DNA from 4 places in the Rhizobium indigoferae genome. Region 1 is predicted to be linked to each of the others. Evidence: predicted binding sites of a transcription regulator. Region 1 holds the regulator's gene; each other region holds the start of a gene.

Region 1 (5,370 bases):
TCGAGCGCGACGATGCCCTGGTAAGGCTGGCTGAACTTGCCCTGGTCGATGGTGAAGGCGAGCACGCCCTTGCCAAGCAGTTGCTCCGGCTCGGTTTCACCAGACTCGATGGCCTTATTGAGCAGCGCCTGATCGAAACGGGCATAGGCGCGGACATTTTCCGGCGTCGAGAAATCGGCGACGAGGAGATCGACCGGGCCATCGCCCTTGGTCTGCACCGTGAACTTGCCGTCGAACTTCAGCGAGGTGCCGAGCAGCACCGTCAGCACGACGACTTCGGCAAGCAGCCGGGCAACAGGTGCGGGATAATGATGGCGCTCGAGGATCGCATCGAGCATCGGGCCGAGCTGGACGGCGCGACCGCGCACATCCAGCCCCTCCACCTGGAAGGGGACGACATGGTCATCGCCGGCGAAATCAAACTGGCCGAGGGCGGCTGCAGCTTCTGCCATGGCTTTCACTCCTAGTTTTCAGAGCGATGGGCCAGCGTGCCCTTCGCTCACGCGGTCGCGAGTTTGTGACTCGCGACGTCCGATTATGGTTCAGATCGCGCCCAGGCACCAAGCAAGAATCGACTTCTGCGCATGAAGACGGTTTTCCGCCTCATCGAAGACCACGGATTGCGGACCGTCGATCACTTCGTCCGTCACTTCCTCACCGCGATGGGCGGGCAGGCAATGCATGAACAATGCATCATTGCCGGCTTTGGCCATCAAGGCCGCGTTGACCTGATAAGGCTGGAAGACATTGTGACCCCGGGCCCGATGTTCCTGATTCATGGAGACCCAGGTATCGGTCACCACGCAATCGACGCCGGCGACCGCACGGTCGGCATCATGGCAGAGCATGATTTCGGCGCCCTCATTGCGGGCCCAGTTCAGATAGTGATCCTTGGGCTCGGAGCCAAGGGGTACGGCCATGTTCATGCGGTAGCCGAAACGCGCGGCACCCTCGACCAGCGAATGCAGCACATTGTTGCCGTCGCCGGTCCAGGCGATGGTCTTGCCCTTGATCGGGCCGCGGTGCTCTTCGAAGGTCATGATGTCGGCCATGATCTGGCAAGGATGGGTGTCATCCGTCAGCGCATTGATCACAGGCACGGTCGCATGCTCGGCAAGCTCGACCAGCCGCGAATGCTCGGTGGTGCGGATCATGATCGCATCGACATAGCGCGACAGCACCTTGGCGGTGTCGCCGATCGTCTCGGCGCGGCCGAGCTGCATCTCGGTGCCGGACAGGAACAGCGTTTCGCCGCCGAGCTGGCGCATGCCGACGTCGAAGGAGACGCGGGTGCGCGTCGACGGCTTCTCGAAGATCATCGCCAGCATCTTGCCGGCGAGCGGCTTGTCGCCCTTGCCGGCCTTGAAGGCCTGCTTGCGGGCGAGCGCATCGTTCATGATGGTTCTGAGATCGGCTGATGTGACCGCCGAAAGATCGAGGAAATGTTTAGGGCTCATATCGTCTTCTTACCTGTGCTGCGCCCGAAGGCGGCAATCTCTTCAAGCCGTCTTCTTGACCTTGGAGGCGCGAATGCTTTCGGCGGAGCGCTCGATGCGGGCAAGGCCCTCGCGGGCTTCCTCGGCGGTAACCACGAGGGGCGGAAGAAGGCGGATGACGTTGTCGCCGGCGGGTACGCCGAGCAGATGGGCGGCGCGGATCGCCTGCAGCAATTCGGCGGAGGGAACGGCAGCCTTGATGCCGAGCAACAGCCCCTCGCCTCTGATATCTTCGATCACATCGGGGTAGCGATCCTTCAGTGAGGCGAGGCCCTGGCGGAAGACCAGTGCGACGTCGCGCACATGCTGGAGGAAGCCATCGGCAAGGATGATGTCGAGCACGGCACTGCCGACGGCCATGGCGAGCGGATTGCCGCCATAGGTCGAGCCATGCGTGCCGGCCTTCATGCCGGAGGCGGCCTCTGAAGTGGCAAGGCAGGCGCCGAGCGGAAAACCGCCGCCGATGCCCTTGGCGACAGCCATGATGTCGGGGGTGACGCCCGCCCATTCATGGGCGAAGAGCTTGCCGGTGCGGCCGACGCCGGTCTGGACCTCGTCGAGGATCAACAGCAGGCCGTGGTCGTCGCAGAGCTGGCGGAGCGCCTTCATGAATTCGGTGGTGGCAGGACGGACGCCGCCCTCGCCCTGCACCGGCTCGATGAGAATCCCAGCCGTGGCATCGGTGATCGCGGCGCGCACCGCTTCGATGTCGCCGAAAGCCACCTGATCGAAACCCGGCGCCTTGGGGCCGAAGCCTTCGAGATATTTCTCCTGGCCGCCGGCGGCGATCGTCGCCAGCGTCCGTCCGTGGAAGGCGCCTTCGAAGGTGATGATATGGAAGCGCTCGGGATGGCCCTTGGAAAACTGGTAGCGGCGCGCCGTCTTGATCGCGCATTCGAGCGCCTCGGCACCCGAATTGGTGAAGAACACCTTGTCGGCGAAGGTGGCGTCCGTCAGCCGTTTTGCCAGACGCTCCTGGCCGGGGATCTCATAGATGTTCGACAGGTGCCAGACCTTGTCGGCCTGCTCCTTCAGTGCGCCCACGACATGCGGATTGCTGTGGCCGACTGAGGTGACGGCAACGCCGGCGCCGAAATCGAGATATCGCTCGCCGCTTTCGGTGATCAGCCACACGCCCTCGCCTCGCTCGAACCGCAGCGGGGCACGAGAATAGGTGTCATAAAGCGGCGCGGCTTCAGCCATGGCGCGATCTCCATCAAGTTGCCGGGCAATGACTCCGGCTAAGGAAACCAGGCCCGAAAAATCAAAAATGCCGCCTTGCGGCGGCGAGTGGCACTATTTCCTTTTCGCGCTGCAATGTCAACAAAACTGCGCCCTTAGCGTATGCAGCAAGGGTGTACAGCGGCATTTTCAGTCTTCAACAGGCATTATTGCAGAAATGCCACGCAGAGGCAGCAAGTTGGGGAAAACTACGAATTCGATTCATCCGGATTCATGCGACTCTTGTCACGGAGTCAGCCTCACACTAGGTTAAAGATCAATTACTAGACTGCATGCGGCGGAACTAGTCACCAAAATTGATCAAGCGTTTCTTGTTTCGGAGCTCCCGGGACAACGGTGAGGGATTCTGCCATCACCAACGCAAAAGGTGGAGACAGGGCATGAACTGGACAGACGAGCGGGTCGAGAAACTCAAGAAACTTTGGGCCGAAGGACTGAGCGCCAGCCAGATCGCTGCGCAGCTTGGCGGAGTCAGCAGAAATGCGGTCATCGGCAAAGTGCACCGGCTGAGCCTTCCGGGCCGTGCCAAGGCCGGCGGCACCAACACCGCCGCACGAACGCCGAAACGCAATACATCGGCGCCGCGCGCGCCGAACTATGCCTCACGGGTCGCCACGCGCACCGTTACCCGCCAGCAGGGCGCGACCATGCTGAAGGAAGAGATCGAGATCGAAACGATCGAGGAAATGGAATACGTGCCGAGAGGCAACGTGGTCGTGCCGATTTCCCGACGCCTCGGCTTGACGGAACTGACCGAACGCACCTGCAAGTGGCCGGTCGGCGATCCGCTGAAGGACGACTTCCATTTCTGCGGCTGCGAATCCCCCGACAATTCGCCCTATTGCAGCTACCACCAGAAGCTTGCCTACCAGCCGGTCAACGAACGCCGCCGGGCGGCCGCGCGGGCCAGCTGAGCGGGCTGACCATCGTTAGAATGCAGAAACGGGCCGAGTGGCCCGTTTTTTGTTGCTGGATGGAAGCTCAGGTTTTCCTCCGTCATGCTCGGCCTTGTGCCGAGCATCTGTTCACCCCAATTTCTCAGGCGGAAAAGAATTTATTTTCAAATGCTTAATTTGGCGTGCACAGATCCTCGGCACGAGGCAGAGGATGACGTCGCGGTTTTGCCAGGGATTTGTCAGCAACTCAAATGGAAGCCCTCAGGCTTCCATCGAATAACCGGCGCCGCGGACGGTGCGGATGACGTCCTGCATGTTGGAAAAATTCAGCGCCTTGCGCAGGCGACCGACATGGACGTCGACGGTGCGCTCGTCGACATAGATATCGTGGCCCCAGACGCCGTCGAGAAGCTGCGAGCGGGAGAAGACCCGGCCCGGCGACGACATCAGGAATTCCAGCAGGCGGAATTCGGTGGGGCCGAGGCGGACTTCGCGGGTCTTGCGATGGACGCGATGGGTCTCGCGGTCGAGCTCGATGTCACCGCATTTCAGCACCGTCGACAACACCTCGGGGCGGGCGCGCCGCAGCATCGCCTTGACGCGGGCAACGAGTTCGGGGGTCGAGAAGGGCTTGACGACATAATCGTCGGCACCCGTCGACAATCCGCGAACACGCTCGCTCTCTTCGCCGCGCGCCGTCAGCATGATGATCGGCAGGCGCTCGGTTTCCGGCCGCATGCGCAGACGCCGGCAGAGCTCGATGCCGGAGACGCCAGGCAGCATCCAATCAAGGATGAGCAGATCGGGCGTGCGCTCCTGAAGCCGCATTTCGGCTTCGTCGCCACGAAGGATGGTATCGACCTCGAAGCCTTCCGCTTCGAGATTGTAGCGAAGAAGCACGCTGAGGGCTTCCTCGTCTTCAACAACTGCAACTCTCGGGATCATGCGTGTCGGTCTCCTCGCGCATGATCCTTAAACCGGGGGTGATTTAAGCAATGCATCCTGCGCAAATTTAGAAATTGGCTGCGACCTCTTGCGCGCCCGGATGGGCGCGCACGCAAGTGGCGGGGTGTGGGCGGTTATTCGGTGACCGCGCCGACGGTGTTGGCGCTGTCGTCCTTCGGACGGTCGCCTTCCGGCTGCGCGCCTGTCGTCATGTAATAGATCGTCTCGGCGATGTTGGTGGCGTGGTCGCCGATGCGCTCGATGTTCTTGGCGCAGAAGAGAAGATGTGTGCAGCTGGTGATGTTGCGCGGATCTTCCATCATGTAGGTCAGGAGCTCGCGGAACAGCGAGGTGTACATCGCGTCGATCTCATTGTCCCGTTCGCGGATCGCATTCGCCTTGTCGGCGGAACGATTGGTGTAGACGTCGAGCACTTCCTTGAGCTGAACGAGCGCCAGCTCGGACAGATGCTCGAGGCCGCGAGCGAGCTTGCGGGGAACGCCGGTGCTCTGGACGGCGATGACGCGCTTGGCGGTGTTCTTGCCGAGGTCGCCGACACGTTCGAGATCGGCGGCGATGCGGATCGAACCCATGATTTCGCGCAGGTCCGAAGCCATCGGCTGACGGCGGGCGATGGTGACGATCGCCTTGTCGCCGATTTCGCGTTCGGCGTGATCGAGGATCACGTCGTCGGAGATGACCTTCTGCGCCAGCGCGGTATCGCCATTGACGAGGGCGCGCACGGCTTCGCTGACCATCTGCTCGGCCAGGCCGCCCATTTCGGAAATCCG
Region 2 (5,370 bases), 820 kb from region 1:
CACTCAAACCCTTCACCTTACGGCGATTTAACCGGCCGAGGCTTTGCAAGCCTCTTGTTTGCAATGGGCGAAAGCCTCATATTGTTCGCAGGCATGCTGGAGCTCCGCAGCGGCGCCCGGGTCGAAAACCCCGACACCGTATATCCATCGGAGCTTGTAAGAGGAAACTATGGCTGATCTTCGTAACTATCAAAGCCGCGCTCAGACCGGCGAGATGATTGATCAAGGCCTGCGCGCTTATATGCTCAAGGTCTACAACCTGATGGCGCTGGGTCTGGCGATCACCGGTGTGGCCGCATATCTGTCGTTCCAATTCGCCTTCGCCAATGGCGAACTGACCGCTTTCGGTCAGGCGATCTATGTAAGCCCGCTGAAGTGGGTGGTCATTCTGGCGCCGCTGGCTCTGGTGTTCTTCCTGAGCTTCCGGATCAATACCATGACGGTGGCCGCCGCCCAGACGACCTTTGCGGTCTACGCAGCGCTCGTCGGCCTGTCGCTCTCGTCGATCTTCCTGATCTACACGGGCCAGAGCGTCGTTCAGACCTTCTTCGTCACCGCCGCCTCCTTTGGCGCGCTGTCGCTGTACGGCTACACGACGAAGCGTAACCTGTCGGCGATGGGCTCGTTCCTGATGATGGGTCTCTTCGGCCTGATCATCGCTTCGCTGGTCAACATCTTCCTGGCGTCGTCCGCCGTCCAGTTCGCGATCTCGGTGCTCGGCGTCCTGATCTTCGCAGGCCTCACCGCCTACGATACGCAGCGGATCAAGGAATTGTACCTGGAAGCCGATGACGTCGCCGTCGCCGGTCGCAAGGCGATCATGGGTGCGCTGACGCTCTATCTCGACTTCATCAACCTCTTCATGTTCCTGCTGCAGTTCATGGGCAACCGTAAATAAGCAGGGCAGACTGAGATCGAAAAGGCGGCTTCGGCCGCCTTTTTTGTTGCGCAGGCTTTCGCGGGGTGGTTCGACAGCGCCGCGCGTCTTTTCAGACGCGCAAAGGACGCTGTAGCATTTTGAATTGCTGCATAATTTCGTCCTTAAATCGATTCCGATTTAAGGAATTATGCAGTAGGAAGGCCTTACCCACTCCTATGGACCTGCCGCGAAATGTCCTTCCTCCTGCGCGATGCCTCGAACGCCGATATTCCCGCCATTGCCGATATCTATCGCGAATCCGTCCTGAACGGCGTCGCGAGCTATGAGATCGTGCCGCCGTCAGAGGCCGAGCTGGCGCTGCGTTTTTCGGCGATCGTCAGCCAGCAGTATCCCTATATTGCCGCAACCGATGCGGATGGAGTCCTGCTCGGCTACGCCTATGCCTCGGCGTTTCGCACGCGTCCCGCCTATCGCTGGCTGGTCGAGGATTCGATCTATCTCGCGCCTGAGGCCCGCGGCCGGGGCATCGGCAAGGCGCTGCTCGCCGAACTGATCACCCGCTGCACCGGACTCGGTTTCCGTCAGATGGCCGCCGTCATCGGCGGCGCCAGCCCCGCCTCGATCGCGCTTCATCGCGCAGCCGGCTTCGAGGAGGTCGGTCTGATGAAGGGCACCGGCTACAAGCACGGCCGCTGGCTGGATACGATGTTCATGCAGCGCGTCCTCGGTGAGGGCATGGGCACCGATCCGGACCCGTCAGCCTATCCCGGCACGCTGTTTGCCGGCTAGCGCATCGTGCTTTGCGCGTTTGGAAAGAGGCGCAGCGCTGTAAGTGCGGCTTACTTGTCGACGAGCTTCAGGGCCTTGTCGAACACCTTCAGCACCTGGTTCAGCTCGTGACCACGCTTCAGGATCGTACCGTTGGTGTTGATGACGGAATAGGCGCCCTGCTTAGCGGCGAGCTTCGGGTTTTTCTCGATGCGGAAGAGCGGCATTTCGCCGGAACGCTTGAAGACGGAAAAGACTGCCCTGTCCTTGAGGTGATCGATGGCGTAGTCGCGCCATTCACCGTCACCGACCATACGGCCGTAGATCCAGAGGATGGCGTCCAGTTCGCGCCGGTGGAAGGTCACCGGAAGCGGGTCCTTGCTTTGCTTGTATTCCCTGAGATCGACGACGACTGAGGAACTGTGGTCGACGGAACGGCTTTCGCCGTGTCGCAAATCCGGCTGATCTGTCATCAGTCTCACAAGGCCTCCACATGTGACAGGAGAGTGACAGTTTGCCCGAGCCGCCGCAAATTGCAAGAGTGCCAGCCGCCACATTCGGCCGCACCACAGCGCCGCGCGTCTCTCGCGCAAGGGCGCTGTAGCACTTTGAGTCTGCGCATCATGCCTTCCGAAAGTTGGGTCCGATTTTCGGAAGGCATGATGCGCTGGGCAGGCCAACGCTTTCTCGACAGCGCCGCATTTCAGTCAAAACAGCGCCTCATTTGCAGGAGATTTATGAATTCCAGTTTGGCGCCAGCGCGCCAAAGGGCCCGGCGGAGCGTATCGACCTTAACCCCAGCCCCGAATACGCTCGGCCGGGCCGCCCCAGTATTTCATCCGTAACCGGATGAAATTTCAGATATTTTTTCCAGCCATCACCACGGTTGCGCCAAGGATCGCTGCCGGATCGCCGTCTGCGGTCGCCGATTGCAGCAGAATCGCGCAGCCCTCGAGCTGCGGACGCTGCAGGACGCTGGCCGGCAGCGTCAGACTGGTCGCTTTGCCGTCCCACATGCCGACGGTTTCGACATTGGTGACGCTGTGCAGATAAGAGATCTTCTGGCCGCTGTTCTCACCCTTTTCGACGTCGATTGTCTTTTCCTTGTCGAAATAGACCATCACGACATTGGCTTTGCCCTGTCCGGCGCCGATCTTGATCTCCAGTTCGTCGCCGCGCATCGCGGCGTTGATGGGAACGGTCAGCCCGTTGCCTTCGCTGCTAAAGGTGTCGATCTTGCTGTTGATGCCGTTGAGATCGGCCCCGGCCAGATGGCCGCGTCCGTTGACGATGGCCTGCGGCGTGTAGACGTTGCTTCGGCCCATCGTCCTGGCATAGCCGTATTGCCGCTCGGTGTTTTCCTTGGAGCTCAGCGTATCGGCCCAGCCGAGATAGTTCCAGTAATCTACATGATAGGCGAGCGCGATGACATCGCCCTGGTTCACCAGCTTGCGGAAAGCGGCGTCAGCGGGAGGACAGGAGGAGCAGCCCTGCGCCGTGAAGAGTTCGACGACACCTTTCGGCGTGCCGTCCTCGGCCTGCAACGGGCCTGAGAAAACAACGCTAGCGATCAGCGGAATCAAAAAACGGGGGGACATTCACCTGCACCTCTTTTTCAGCGCCGACGGCGTGTTCGAACCGGAGGCCCTGACATATGAACGTACGAATAATCCTTCCGGGTCCAAACGAAAAGTCACGAACGGGTGAGACGTAGCTCGACGGGAACTTGCGCAAAACAAATCATCGTGAGCCCCGCTTAAATGGCGTCGCCGCAAAGAAAAGCCGCCGGAAACTGCTCTCCGGCGGCCATTATCATGTGAGTTTCTTAAAAATCAGGCAGCGAGATCGCGCAGAACCGTCTGCAGGATGCCGCCATTGTTGAGGTAGATCACCTCGTCGAGCGTATCGACGCGCGACAGCAGCGGAACCTCCTTCACGGTGCCGTCGCCATAGGTGATCCTGGCGATCTTTTTCTCGCGTGGCTTGATCTTTTCCAGACCTTCGATGGTGACGAGTTCATCGCCCTTGAGCCCGAGGCTCTGCCAGGTCGTGCCCTCTTCGAAGACGAAGGGAATGATGCCCATCCCGACCAGGTTAGAGCGATGGATGCGCTCGAAGGACTGGGCGACCACCGCCTTGACACCGAGCAGGTTGGTGCCCTTGGCAGCCCAGTCACGCGAGGAGCCGTTACCGTATTCGACACCGGCAAAGATGACGAGCGGCACGCCTTCCTGCTTGTACTGCATGGCGGCGTCGTAGATCGAGGTTTCTTCCTTCGACGGGTAGTGGATGGTGTAGCCACCTTCCTTGCCGTTCGGGCCGAGCATGTGATTGCGGATGCGGATATTGGCGAAGGTGCCGCGCATCATCACTTCATGGTTGCCGCGGCGCGTGCCGTACTGGTTGAAGTCGGCAACGGCGACGTCGTGGCCGATGAGGTAGGCGCCGGCCGGCGATGCAGCCTTGATCGAACCGGCAGGCGAGATGTGGTCGGTGGTGATCTTGTCGCCGAACAGGCCGAGAACGCGGGCGCCCTTGATGTCGGAAACGCCGGTGCCCTTCTTGCCCATGCCGACGAAGTAGGGCGGGTTCTGCACGTAGGTCGAATTGTCGTCCCAGGCATAGGTCTGGCCCGGCGGAACCTGAACGGCCTGCCAGTTGACGTCGCCCTTGAAGACATCGGCATATTTGCTTTCGTAGAGCTCGCGGGTCACGTATTTCAGGATGAATTCCTGGACTTCCTTCGAGGTCGGCCAGATGTCCTTGAGATAGACCGGGTTGCCGCTCTGGTCCTCGCCAATCGGCTCCTTGGTCAGATCCTTCTGTACCGTGCCGGCAAGCGCATAGGCGACGACGAGCGGCGGCGATGCGAGGTAGTTCGCCTGCACGTCGGGCGAGATGCGGCCTTCGAAGTTACGGTTGCCGGAAAGAACGCCGGAAACGATAAGGCCCTTGTCGTTGATCGTCTTCGAGATCGGCGCCGGCAGCGGGCCGGAATTGCCGATGCAGGTGGTGCAGCCGAAGCCGACGAGGTTGAAGCCGAGCTTGTCGAGGTCGGCCTGCAAGCCCGACTTGGCGAGATATTCGCCGACGACCTGCGATCCCGGTGCCAGCGAGGTCTTCACCCACGGCTTCGTCTTCAGTCCCTTGGCAACGGCGTTGCGGGCAAGAAGACCGGCAGCGATCAAGACTGACGGATTGGAGGTGTTGGTGCACGACGTGATGGCGGCGATCGCCACGTCGCCATGGCCGAGATCGAAATCCGTGCCTTCGACGGCATAGCGGTTGTTCAGCTGGCCGGGCTTCTTGTAATCCGTGTCCATCGAGCCGGCAAAACCGATCGCGATGTTCTCGAGCGATATGCGGCCTTCCGGACGCTTCGGGCCGGCCATCGACGGCACGACATCGCTGAGATCGAGTTCCAGCGTATCGGTGAAGACGAGCTCGGAGCCGTCGCCGTCACGCCACATGCCCTGCGCCTTCGAATAGGCTTCGACGAGCGCGATACGGTCCTTGGTGCGGCCGGACATGTTGAGATAGTTGATGGTTTCGCCGTCCACGGGGAAGAAGCCGCAGGTGGCACCGTATTCCGGGCCCATATTGCCGATCGTCGCGCGGTCGGCGAGCGGCATGTTGTCCATGCCAGGGCCGAAGAATTCGACGAACTTCGAAACGACGCCTTTCTTGCGCAGCATCTGCACGACGGTGAGAACGAGGTCGGT
Region 3 (5,370 bases), 1.8 Mb from region 1:
CTGAAGGTTCGCGGAAGCTTGAGAGCTTCAGCGTCGTCTTCGCACAGTCTTTGGAACGCTATTCTCCATGTCGGGCCTTATGAGTTCGGTCTGTCGATAGACCGTCGCGACGCCGAATGCAATCTTTGCGATAAGACAAATTACGGGACGGAAATCCGAGATTAGAACCATTCGCAACATTCATGTGGCGATCCTGTGAGGTAGCAACGCAAAGTCCAGCGGCCGTTGCTACCTAGTTGCAGATCTTTGCGGGAAACGGGACAATCACGAACGGTCGTTGTATTTGGCCGCAAGACGCGCGGCGACATCGCTGATGGGCTTGATGCGGCCTGCTTCTGTGTCGGCGATCCCCTGGTCTATTGCCAAATGGAGCGCTATCAGCCGTTCTTTCGGCTCCGATTTCACGCGTCCATTCACACGGTTGTCAAGTTGCGGTTCAGAATTCGTTATGCTTGCCATATCCTTTCCTACCAGGAAATAGTCGCGCGAAACGACAAAAGTTAGCAGCCTCCGCGATTGACTCGACAAGCTTATCCACTGGGTTCTTTGATACCACAGAGCATTTCGCGCTTGCCGGCGAAGCCTTGGCGGCGCTCGACGGCAAAACCCGCGGCGATGAGATTGCGGCGCACGAAACCGGCAGCCGCATAGGTGGCGAAGGTGCCGCCGGCTGCGCTTTTCTCGCAGACGAGCCGCATCAGTTCCTCCGACCACATATCGCTGTTGCGCGACGGGGCGAAGCCGTCGAGATACCAGGCGTCGAAGTCGTCTTCGGCTGCCGCGACGCCGTCCAAGGCATAGCCGCATACGACGCTGAGCGTCGTCTGGGCGTCGAGATCGAGTCGCACGATACCGGCCGGTATTTCCGGCCAAGCCGCCGTCAGCACCGGACGTTCGGCATCGATCTCCGGCCAGTGCGACAGCGCCCGGCCGATTTCTTCGCCGCGCATCGGGTGGAGTTCGAAGGAGGTGAAATGCAGGTGCTGGCCGTCGGCACGGTGGAGCTTCCATTGCCGCCAGGTTTCGGCGAAGTTCAGGCCGGTGCCGAAGCCGAGTTCTCCGATCCGGAATCTCTGCCGCCCGTTCCAGCGCTCCGGCAGGCCGTTACCGGCAAGAAAAACGTGGCCGCATTCCAGCCGCCCATCGGTCTGGCAATAAAAATGATCGCCAAAGGCGGTGGAATAGGGCATATCGCCGTCGCGCCATTCGAGCGGCTGCGGCGCGCCCGCGCCAATCTGATCGGGGTTCACGTCTGTCATGGAAAAAGCCGATAGTCCTCAGCCGGTCTCAGGTCAATCATCCTCAGAATTGCTGATCGTCGGCGGCGGCATCATGGGGCTCTGGGCGGCCGTCCATGCCGAGCGCCGGGGCATCCGTACTCTTATTGCTGACGCCGGGAGGTTGGGCGAAGGTGCAAGCGGCGGCCTGCTCGGCGCGCTGATGCCGCATATGCCGGACCGATGGTCGGAGAAGAAGCAGTTCCAGTTCGATGCGCTGGTCTCGCTCGAAGCCGAAATCACAGCGCTCGAAGCCGAGACCGGGCTTTCCTCCGGGTATAACAGGTCCGGACGGCTGATCCCGCTGCCGAAGCCGCATCTCAAAAAAATAGCGCGCGGCCATTTCGAGGACGCTGAACAGCATTGGCGGGTGGGCGAGCGCCGCTTCCATTGGCATGTGCTCGACAGGCCACCGGTCAACGGCTGGATCGAGGCGTCCGCCGGCGAGAGCGGCTTCGTGCACGACACGCTCGCCGCGCGCGTTGCGCCCCGCTTGCTGATCGCAGCGCTTATCGCCTTCCTTCGGCGAGCAAAGCATGTTCGTATCCTGGAGCATGCGACGGTTGCCGGCCCCGATCCTGATCGCGGCACGACCGAAGTCAACGGTGAAACGATCACTTTCAGTCACTGCATCGTGGCCGCCGGCCATCGCTCCTTTCCATTGCTGCAAGAACTGACGCCGGGGCTGAAACAACCGCTCGGCCAGCCGGTCAAGGGGCAGGCAGCACTGTTGAAAGCCGATATTGACCCGGCGCTGCCGACGATCTTTCTCGACGGGCTCTATGTCATCGCGCATGAGGGCGGGCACGTGGCAATCGGCAGCACCAGCGAGAACCGTTTTGACGATCCCAGCTCGACCGACGCCCAGCTCGACGTGCTGATCGAGGCGGCGCGCGGCATCGTGCCGACGCTTCGCGACGCTCCCGTTGTCGAACGCTGGGCCGGGCTTCGTCCGAAGGCGATCGACCGGGATCCAATGATCGGCCGCCATCCCGATCACTGGCGCCTGATCGCGCTGACCGGCGGCTTCAAGGTCAGCTTCGGCCTCGCCCACCGGCTGGCGGAGGCGGCGATATGTATCGCAGGCGATACAGACTGCGGATTTCTGCTGCCGGAAAGCTTCGCAATTTCAAGCCATATTGCGACGGCTTCACGTTAAACGTGAATTAGGCGGCGCTGCGTTTCGTTATTCTGTCATGCAAATCACCTATCTGCTTGCGCATCGACAGCGCCGGATCTCACCGGCGCTCACTTCCTTGATGGAGGAAATTGCATGCGCTATGCCATTTGCTTCACGCCTCCGGCGAGCGATCCGTTGTCGCTCGTGGCCGCCAATTGGCTTGGCCGAAACGTGTTTTCGGGCGATATGATGGAGCCTCCGGCAGTCCGTGGCCTCGGCATTCACGAGATCGCCTTCCATACCGCGGTGCCGCGGCGCTACGGATTTCACGGCGTTTTGAAGGCGCCGTTCCACTTGTCCCGCGACATGCCCGAATCGCAACTCCTGCGCGATCTGATGCGTTTTTCCGGGACCTTTGTTCCCTTCCAGATTCCGCGCATCGAAGTCGCCCGGCTCGGCAATTTCTACAGCCTGCTGCCGAGCACTCCCTGCGAGCAGATCCAGTATCTCGCTTCGGCGATCGTGCAGGAATTCGATCGTTTCCGCGCGCCGCTCAGCGAGGCTGAGATCGAACGCAGCGATCCGGACGGGCTATCGGCGACGCAACTTGCCAATCTGCATCGCTGGGGCAATCCCTACGTGATGGAGGAATTCCGCTTTCATATGCCGGTGACGGGTCCCGTCAACGCGATCGACATGCCGCGCATCGAGCCGGTGTTGCGGACAATCTTCGAGCCTGTCCTCACCGAGCCTGTCACGGTTTCGAACGTGGCGCTGATGATAGAGGAGGGCACGGGCGGTCCTTTCCGCGTTCACTCGCTGCATCCGATGGGCAAGGTCAGCGCGCGCAAAATCGCCTAAGGATGCTGATGAGCTAAAGCCTTGTGCTGCAAAGGCAAAATCCGGCAGAGCAGTTTCCGTCTCGACATTCCGGCTGCGGATGCTACCGTTCCCCGTCTTTTCAGAAGGTGATTTGATGGTATCCGAGACTTATCCGCGCAATCTCGTTGGTTACGGGCGTCTGACGCCTGATCCGAAATGGCCGGACGAGGCACGCGTCGCCGTGCAGTTCGTCATCAACTACGAGGAGGGCGGCGAAAGCTCGATCCTCGACGGCGATCCAGCTTCCGAAAACCTGCTGTCGGAGATCGTCGGTGCGGCCGCGTGGCCAGGGCAGCGCAACCTCAACATGGAATCGATCTACGAATATGGTTCGCGTGCCGGCTTCTGGCGGCTTTGGCGCATGTTCACCGATCTCAAGGTGCAGGCGACCGTCTACGGCGTGACGCTGGCGATGGCCCGCAACCCCGAGGCCGTTGCCGCGATGAAGGAGGCCGGCTGGGAGATCGCCAGCCACGGCTACCGGTGGCTGGAATATAAGGATTTTCCCGAAGATCTGGAGCGCAAACATATCCTCGAAGCCGTGCGACTGCACACCGAACTCACCGGCGTGCGGCCCTACGGCATGTATCAGGGCAAGCCTTCCGACAACACGCTGCGACTGGTGCAGGAGGAGGGCGGTTTCCTTTATTCCTCCGATTCCTACGCCGACGACCTGCCTTACTGGGTGAAGGGCGTCGACGGGAAACCCTTCCTGATCATTCCGTATACGCTTGAAACCAATGATATGCGATTTGCGACGCCGCAGGGCTTCAATGCCGGCGATCAGTTCTTCACCTATCTGAAGGATGCCTTCGATACGCTTTATGAGGAAGGCAAGGCGGGCAGCCCGAAGATGATGTCAGTCGGCCTGCATTGCCGCCTCGTCGGACGTCCGGGCCGGGCAGCGGCGCTGAAACGCTTCATCGAATATGTGCTGAAGCACGACAATGTCTGGATTCCACGCCGCATCGAGATCGCCGAACACTGGCACAAGCACCATCAGCCGGAAGCGCTTTGATGGTGTCGCGCGAGGATTTCGTCTCCCGCTTCGGCGGCGTCTTTGAACATTCGCCTTTCATCGCCGAGCGCGCCTATGACGCCGGCCCCGTGATAGAGCCGCTGACCGTGGCCGGCGTGCATGCGTCGCTGACCGCCATCTTCCGCGCGGCAAGCCCGCAGGAGCGTCTCGGCGTGCTCAACGCCCATCCTGACCTTGCCGGGCGCCTCGCGATATCGGGCGAACTCACCGAGGACAGCCGGAAGGAGCAGGCCGGCGCCGGTCTCGATCGCTTGAGCCCAGCCGAGTATGCCCGATTCACCGAACTCAATTCGATCTATGTCGAAAAATTCGGCTTTCCCTTCATCATCGCCGTCAAGGGGCTTGGCAAGGACGATATCCTGTCGGCGTTCGAAACACGGATCGGCAATGATCGGCATGAGGAATTTGTGACCGCGACGGCGCAGGTCGAACGGATCGCGCTGCTGCGGCTGACATCGATGCTGCCGGAGGCTGAATGAAAGAGCGGCGCGCCATCGACTATCTCAATGAAATGTATGAGGCGGCATCCGAAGCGCTGTCTTTCGTCGGCGGAATGGATGAGGCGGCGTTCGCCGGGGACAAGCTCACCTTCAAGGCTGTTGCCTTCTGCCACTTCACCATCGGTGCGGCGGCGTCCCGACTGCTCGTCAACCATCCGGAATTTGCGACTGAGCATCCCGATCTGCCATGGACGAGAATCTGTGGCATGGGTAACCGTATCCTCGAGGAAGTCTTCGATCTCAGTCCGTCGAACATATGGGAGGCGACCTATCGCACGCTGCCGGAGCTTCTTTCCGCGATCGATGCTGTCCGTTACTGGCATGCCCAAGGCGAATGAAGCCATGTCCGAATTTCTCGAGATCCGCCCGCTCACCAAATCCGCCTTCGCTCCCTTCGGCGAGGTGATTGAGGCCGATCCGGCCTCGATGCGGTTCATCAATGGCGGCACGACGGAGCGTTTTCATGCGCTGGCCACCGCTGATGCGACGGGCGAGGGCGCAGGCGTCATCATCAACCTCTTTCGCGGACAGCCGCGCAGCTTCCCCTATGAC
Region 4 (5,370 bases), 2.0 Mb from region 1:
CGAATTTCTTGAAGAGCACCGCCTTGCCCTCCATAACAGGCTTGGAGGCAAGCGGGCCGATATTGCCGAGGCCAAGCACGGCGGTGCCGTTGGAGATGACGGCTACGAGATTGGCGCGCGAGGTATATTCGGCCGCCATTTCGGGATTGTCGCGGATGGCAAGGCAAGGGGCGGCAACGCCGGGCGAATAGGCAAGCGCCAGGTCGCGCTGGTTGCCGAGCGGCTTTGTCGCCTGGATCTCCAGCTTGCCGGGGCGGGGATAGCGGTGGAAGAAAAGCGCCTGTTCGTCGAGATCGCCGCTCGTCAGATTCTTTTCCGTCTTCGATTTTTCCGGGTGATCCATCGCCGCCTCCGTGCACGTCTTTTGGGGAGTTCCCTCCATACATCAATCGGATACGGGCGACAGTATGGAAATGAGGGATGGGAGAAGTTTTCGTGAGATGGGCGGGGGGCCCGCGGGACGACCATTCGTCCCTGATGCCAATGGCTAATCCTTTTGGAAAACTTGTTTGACGACCTCAACAGGCGCAGGATGCCGGCCGCGACGGTGCGGGGCGCCGGTCGCATGGAGGAAATCATGGACAATTTGAACCTCACGACCCTGCAAAGGGGGCAGACGATGGTCAATGACGTGGCCATCGATGCTTTTGCCGCCGGATTTCGCGGCAGTCTCCTGACCAGTAAGGACATGGATTACAACGAAGCGCGGACGATCTGGAATGCGATGATCGACCGCCGGCCCGGGCTTATCGCGCGCTGCGCCGGTGCTGCCGATGTGGTGCGGGCGGTGCGGTTTGCACGCGACAATAATCTGCTCCTTTCGGTGCGTGGCGGCGGCCACGGCATCGCCGGCAATGCTGTCTGCGAGGGCGGTATCGTCATCGATCTGTCGGCGATGAAATCGGTGCGGGTCGATCCACAGACCAAGCGCGCCAGGATCGAGCCGGGCGCGACACTCGCCGACGTCGACAAGGAAACGCTGGCCTTCGGGCTGGTGCTGCCGACCGGCATCAACTCCACGACCGGCATCGCCGGCCTGACACTCGGCGGCGGTTTCGGCTGGCTGACCCGCAAATTCGGGCTGACGCTCGATAATCTGCTTTCGGTTGATGTGGTGACGGCCGATGGCGAGCTGGTCAAGGCGAGCGAAAAAGAAATGCCGGATCTCTTCTGGGCGCTGCGTGGCGGCGGCGGCAATTTCGGCGTCGTGACTTCTTTCGAATTCCAGCTCAACCCACTCAACACAGAGGTTCTCGCTGGGCTCGTCGTGCATCCCTTCGCCGATGCTGAAAAGGTGCTCAAGGAGTACCGGCAGGCGCTGGAGGCGGCCCCTGACGAACTGACCTGTTGGGTGGTGATGCGTCAGGCGCCGCCGCTGCCGTTCCTTCCGGCCGAATGGCACGGCAAGGAGATCGTGGTGCTGGCCATGTGCTATTGCGGAGACATTGCGGCGGGCGAAAAGGCAACGGCCAGATTGCGCGCGATCGGAAATCCGATTGCCGACGTCGTCGGCCCAGTGCCGTTCACCGGCTGGCAACAGGCATTCGACCCGCTGCTCACGCCCGGTGCGCGCAATTATTGGAAGAGCCAGGATTTCGCCTCTCTCTCGGATGCGGCGATCGACGTCCTGCTCAACGCCGTGCGCAAGCTGCCCGGACCGGAGTGCGAGATCTTCATCGGCCATGTCGGTGGTGCCGCTGGCCGCGTACCCACCGAGGCGACCGCATTTCCGCAACGAAGCTCGCATTTCGTCATGAATGTGCATGCGCGCTGGCGGGAAGCCGGGATGGATGGAAGCTGTATCGGTTGGGCGCGGGAGCTCTTCGAGGCAACCAAGCCGCATTCGGTCGGCACCGCCTACATCAACTTCATGCCGGAGGACGAGGTCGATCGGGTCGAAAGCGCTTACGGCGCCAACTACGGTCGCCTTGCCGAAATCAAGCGGCGTTACGATCCGAACAATCTGTTCCGGATGAATCAGAACGTGAAACCGATGGCGGCGGTGCGAGCTGCCTGACGGGACTGGCGTGGAATCAAGGCGTTGGAGCCTCCGCCGCGCGTTTGCTTAACGCGCGGCGGACCTGCCCAAGGCGAGCCGCAACCGCGCGGTGATGTCGCTCCAATGCATTGAGGCGATCCTCATGATAGAGTCGGTTTGTGGCCAACGTCCTCGCCATCAAGGGGCTCTAGTTTCGGGGCAAGGCCACATGACGCATTGATGTTCGCTGCGCGTGACGATTGGGCCGAATACGGCGCTGGCAATTTGGTGAGCGTGACCCGCCACTGGTCCTGTAGCGGCGCTCTGCAAGGCGTCGCTAACCGCCGGGCTTCGGCGTAAGCGTCACGTCGGCGCCATAGGCGTCGCGCAGTTCGCCTTCCTGTCCCGGTTGCCGGTCGGCGGCCTGATGCAGCAGGATCGACTCGTATCCTTGCGAGCGCGTCCCCTCGATCAGCGTGATATCGGCGTTTCCAGGATTGTCGGAGCGCTCGAACCACTCGACGGGGCGGTGCAGGAAATTCATTTCGACCGCCCGGTTGGTGACGCCATGACCGACGATCACAACGTTGTGGTCGCTATTTTCGGCATCGTGCATAACGGTCTGCAGGAACAGGCGCACCCGCTGGGCCACATCCGCCCGGCTTTCGCCATCCGGCGGTCGTGCGTAGAACTTGCCGCTGTTGCTGCGCAGCCTCGCCCATTTTTCGAACTCCTCGGGAAACTTCTGCTTCTGTTCGGCGTGGTCATAGATTTCGGTGAAGAGACCGAAATCCTGCTCGCGTAGCAGATAATCTTCCCTGATGTCGCCGACAAAGCTTTCCGGCAGGGCTTCGAGCAGCGCATCCTTGCTCTGCCGCGTCCTCAGAAAGGGCGAGTACCAGATCTGCAGCTTGCCGAAACCCGCGCTCGGCAATGCGTTGAGATAGGAGGCGATCACGCCGCCTGCCTCGAGTGCCTGCCGATGGCCCCACTGCGTCAGCGGCACGTTGTGATCGCCGAATTGGCGGTAGGCCTGTTCGTTGATGTTGCCGAGGGATTCGCCGTGGCGAACGAGAAAAAGACGCATCAGCCATCCCGCATTGTCGGATATGAATCGCCGCCATCATGAACGCCCTGAATGCGCAGGGCAACATGGCCGGTAGGCCTGGCGGCGACGGGCATCCTGCCCGCGTGGCGACAGGCATCCTGCCCGCGCGGAATGATCGGGTTTGCAGCGCTTTTCCCGGTCTTGTCATCTTCCTGAAACACGAGTCTGTTTTTGGAAGGCTAGATGAAAGATGGGACATGAGCGGCAGCTCGTGAAAGACATGATGGAACCCAGACATTTCCGCACGCTCTTCATTTCCGATGTCCATCTCGGCTCGAAGGCCGCGAAGGCCGACTTCCTGCTGGATTTCCTGCGCCACCACGAGGCCGATACGATCGTGCTCGTCGGCGACATCGTCGACGGCTGGCGTCTCAAGCGCAGCTGGTACTGGCCGCAGGTCTGCAACGACGTCGTCCAGAAGCTGTTGCGCAAGGCGCGCAAGGGCACGCGCGTCGTCTATATTCCCGGCAATCACGACGAATTCCTGCGGGCCTTCCCGGGCATGCATTTTGGCGGCATCGAAGTCGTCGAGCGCATGATGCATGACGGCGCAGACGGCAGAAAGTACCTGATCCTGCACGGCGACGAGTTCGACGTCGTCGTCCGCAATGCACGACTGCTCGCCTATCTCGGCGACTGGGCCTATGACACGGCGATCCGCATCAATATCATCCTGGCGGCGGTGCGCCGTCGCCTTGGCATGCCCTACTGGTCGTTCTCGGCCTGGGCGAAGCTGCAGGTCAAGCATGCCGTCAATTTCATCGGTGAATTCGAGCGCGTCGTGGCAGAGGAAGCCCGCAAAAATGGCGCCGATGGGGTGATCTGCGGACATATCCATCATGCCATCATCCAGGATATGGACGGTATCCGTTACATCAACACAGGTGATTGGGTGGAAAGTTGCACGGCGGTCGCCGAGCACGAGGACGGCACGTTCGAACTGATCACCTGGCGGGCGCTCGCCAGCAGTGTGACAGCACTTGCCGCCATCGAGCGGGAAGACGCAGAACTGGCTCCTCAGGCCGCCTGATTTTGGCGCCGGCGCATCCGCGCCTGCGCTCCCTCGAATTTAGCCGTTACCGTTAGGCGACAGGCCCTATTTATTTTCTAAAACGTTTCAGAACGGCTATTTCTCGTAATAGTCGCCTCCAGGGTGGTGTGTTAGGACAACGTCCAGTTTCCTTCAGGTCCACCCATGATTCCCGCTCAAAATTCCCCGACGGGTGAGGGAGCGCCGCCGCGCTTCCGGCTGCTTAGCGCGCTTTCCTATTGCGCGCCGCTGCTCGTCAACGGCATCGTCCTGCCGTTTTTTCCCGTGTGGCTCGCAACCCACAGCTTCAGCGACCACGAGATCGGCATCATCCTTGCCATACCGATGGTGGTTCGCGTGTTGGTGGCGCCTGTCGTCGCCATGATCGCCGATCGATTGAAGGAGCGCGCCGACGTGCTGCTTTGGTCGGGTTGCCTATCGCTGCTGACGGCGATCGCGCTTTTCTGGACGACGACCTTCTGGCCCGTGACGATCGTCTATGCGCTGCAGGGCGCCACTTTCGCGCCCTATGTGCCCGTCGTTGAATCGATCGTCATCTCGGGCGTGCGCCGCTGGGGGCTCGATTACGGATCGATGCGCGTGTGGGGCTCGATTGCATTCATCGTCTCGACGCTGGTCGGTGGCCAGTTGATAAGCCGGTGGGGCGGCGAAATGGTGCTGCCGGTCATGGTCTTCGGCTTTATCATGACCGTTGTCATGGCGATCTTCTGTCCGCGCATCGGACCGACGCGACGGCGCGGCCAGCCGATCGACATTCCGGCAGCCACCGGCAGCGGTCTGCGCGAGCCGCACCTTCTGCTGCTTCTGATCGGCGTCGCCATCCAGCAGTCGAGCCATGCGGTGCTGAACGCCTTTTCCTCGATCTACTGGCATCATCTCGGCTTCTCCGGCACGCAGGTCGGCCTGCTCTGGAGCGCCGGCGTCGCTTCGGAAGTGACTGTGTTCTTCCTGTCGAAGCGTCTCAACCGTCGCTTCGATGCCTGGACGCTGATCCGCTTCGGCTGCGCCATCAGCGTCTGCCGCTGGATCCTGTTTCCGATGAATACAGGCTTTGCCGGTTTCTTCCTGCTGCAATGTTTCCATGGCTTTACCTACGCCTTCGTGCATACCGGCGTGCAGCGGCGGATCGTGGCGACCGTGCAGGAAACGCAGGAATCCTCGGCGCAGGGCGCCTATTTCTTCTATGTCGGCATGGCGATGGCGCTGATGACCCTGGCGTCGGGTTATCTCTAT

The links. The regulator PhoB, encoded in region 1, activates phosphate uptake and scavenging genes when phosphate is short. The targets are predictions, from matches to a motif close to TGTCATNNANCTGTCAT.
Region 2: U5G49_RS20830 (DUF2794 domain-containing protein) is a predicted target of PhoB. The motif match lies at 2,144-2,160, and genes of this name have one in related genera.
Region 3: U5G49_RS16280 (DUF1045 domain-containing protein) is a predicted target of PhoB. The motif match lies at 2,459-2,475, and genes of this name have one in related genera.
Region 4: U5G49_RS11095 (UDP-2,3-diacylglucosamine diphosphatase) is a predicted target of PhoB. The motif match lies at 3,229-3,245, and genes of this name have one in related genera.

Annotation. Positions count from the first base shown of each region.
Region 1 is NZ_CP140635.1:178,812-184,181, reverse strand. It holds gene U5G49_RS00960 (Hsp33 family molecular chaperone) at 1-452, opposite strand, end outside; gene argF (ornithine carbamoyltransferase) at 543-1,457, opposite strand; gene U5G49_RS00950 (aspartate aminotransferase family protein) at 1,500-2,699, opposite strand; gene U5G49_RS00945 (GcrA family cell cycle regulator) at 3,119-3,652, shown strand; gene phoB (phosphate regulon transcriptional regulator PhoB) at 3,896-4,579, opposite strand; gene phoU (phosphate signaling complex protein PhoU) at 4,714-5,370, opposite strand, start outside.
Region 2 is NZ_CP140635.1:4,220,674-4,226,043, forward strand. It holds gene U5G49_RS20820 (Bax inhibitor-1/YccA family protein) at 170-898, shown strand; gene U5G49_RS20825 (GNAT family N-acetyltransferase) at 1,112-1,669, shown strand; gene U5G49_RS20830 (DUF2794 domain-containing protein) at 1,720-2,121, opposite strand; gene U5G49_RS20835 (DUF1223 domain-containing protein) at 2,506-3,246, opposite strand; gene acnA (aconitate hydratase AcnA) at 3,481-5,370, opposite strand, start outside.
Region 3 is NZ_CP140635.1:3,234,788-3,240,157, reverse strand. It holds gene U5G49_RS16295 (hypothetical protein) at 265-459, opposite strand; gene mnmD (tRNA (5-methylaminomethyl-2-thiouridine)(34)-methyltransferase MnmD) at 531-1,259, opposite strand; gene U5G49_RS16285 (NAD(P)/FAD-dependent oxidoreductase) at 1,258-2,436, shown strand; gene U5G49_RS16280 (DUF1045 domain-containing protein) at 2,551-3,258, shown strand; gene puuE (allantoinase PuuE) at 3,374-4,297, shown strand; gene uraD (2-oxo-4-hydroxy-4-carboxy-5-ureidoimidazoline decarboxylase) at 4,297-4,797, shown strand; gene U5G49_RS16265 (HepT-like ribonuclease domain-containing protein) at 4,794-5,156, shown strand; gene U5G49_RS16260 (ureidoglycolate lyase) at 5,161-5,370, shown strand, end outside.
Region 4 is NZ_CP140635.1:2,173,068-2,178,437, reverse strand. It holds gene U5G49_RS11110 (NADP-dependent malic enzyme) at 1-343, opposite strand, end outside; gene U5G49_RS11105 (FAD-binding oxidoreductase) at 578-2,017, shown strand; gene U5G49_RS11100 (histidine phosphatase family protein) at 2,316-3,065, opposite strand; gene U5G49_RS11095 (UDP-2,3-diacylglucosamine diphosphatase) at 3,277-4,116, shown strand; gene U5G49_RS11090 (MFS transporter) at 4,282-5,370, shown strand, end outside.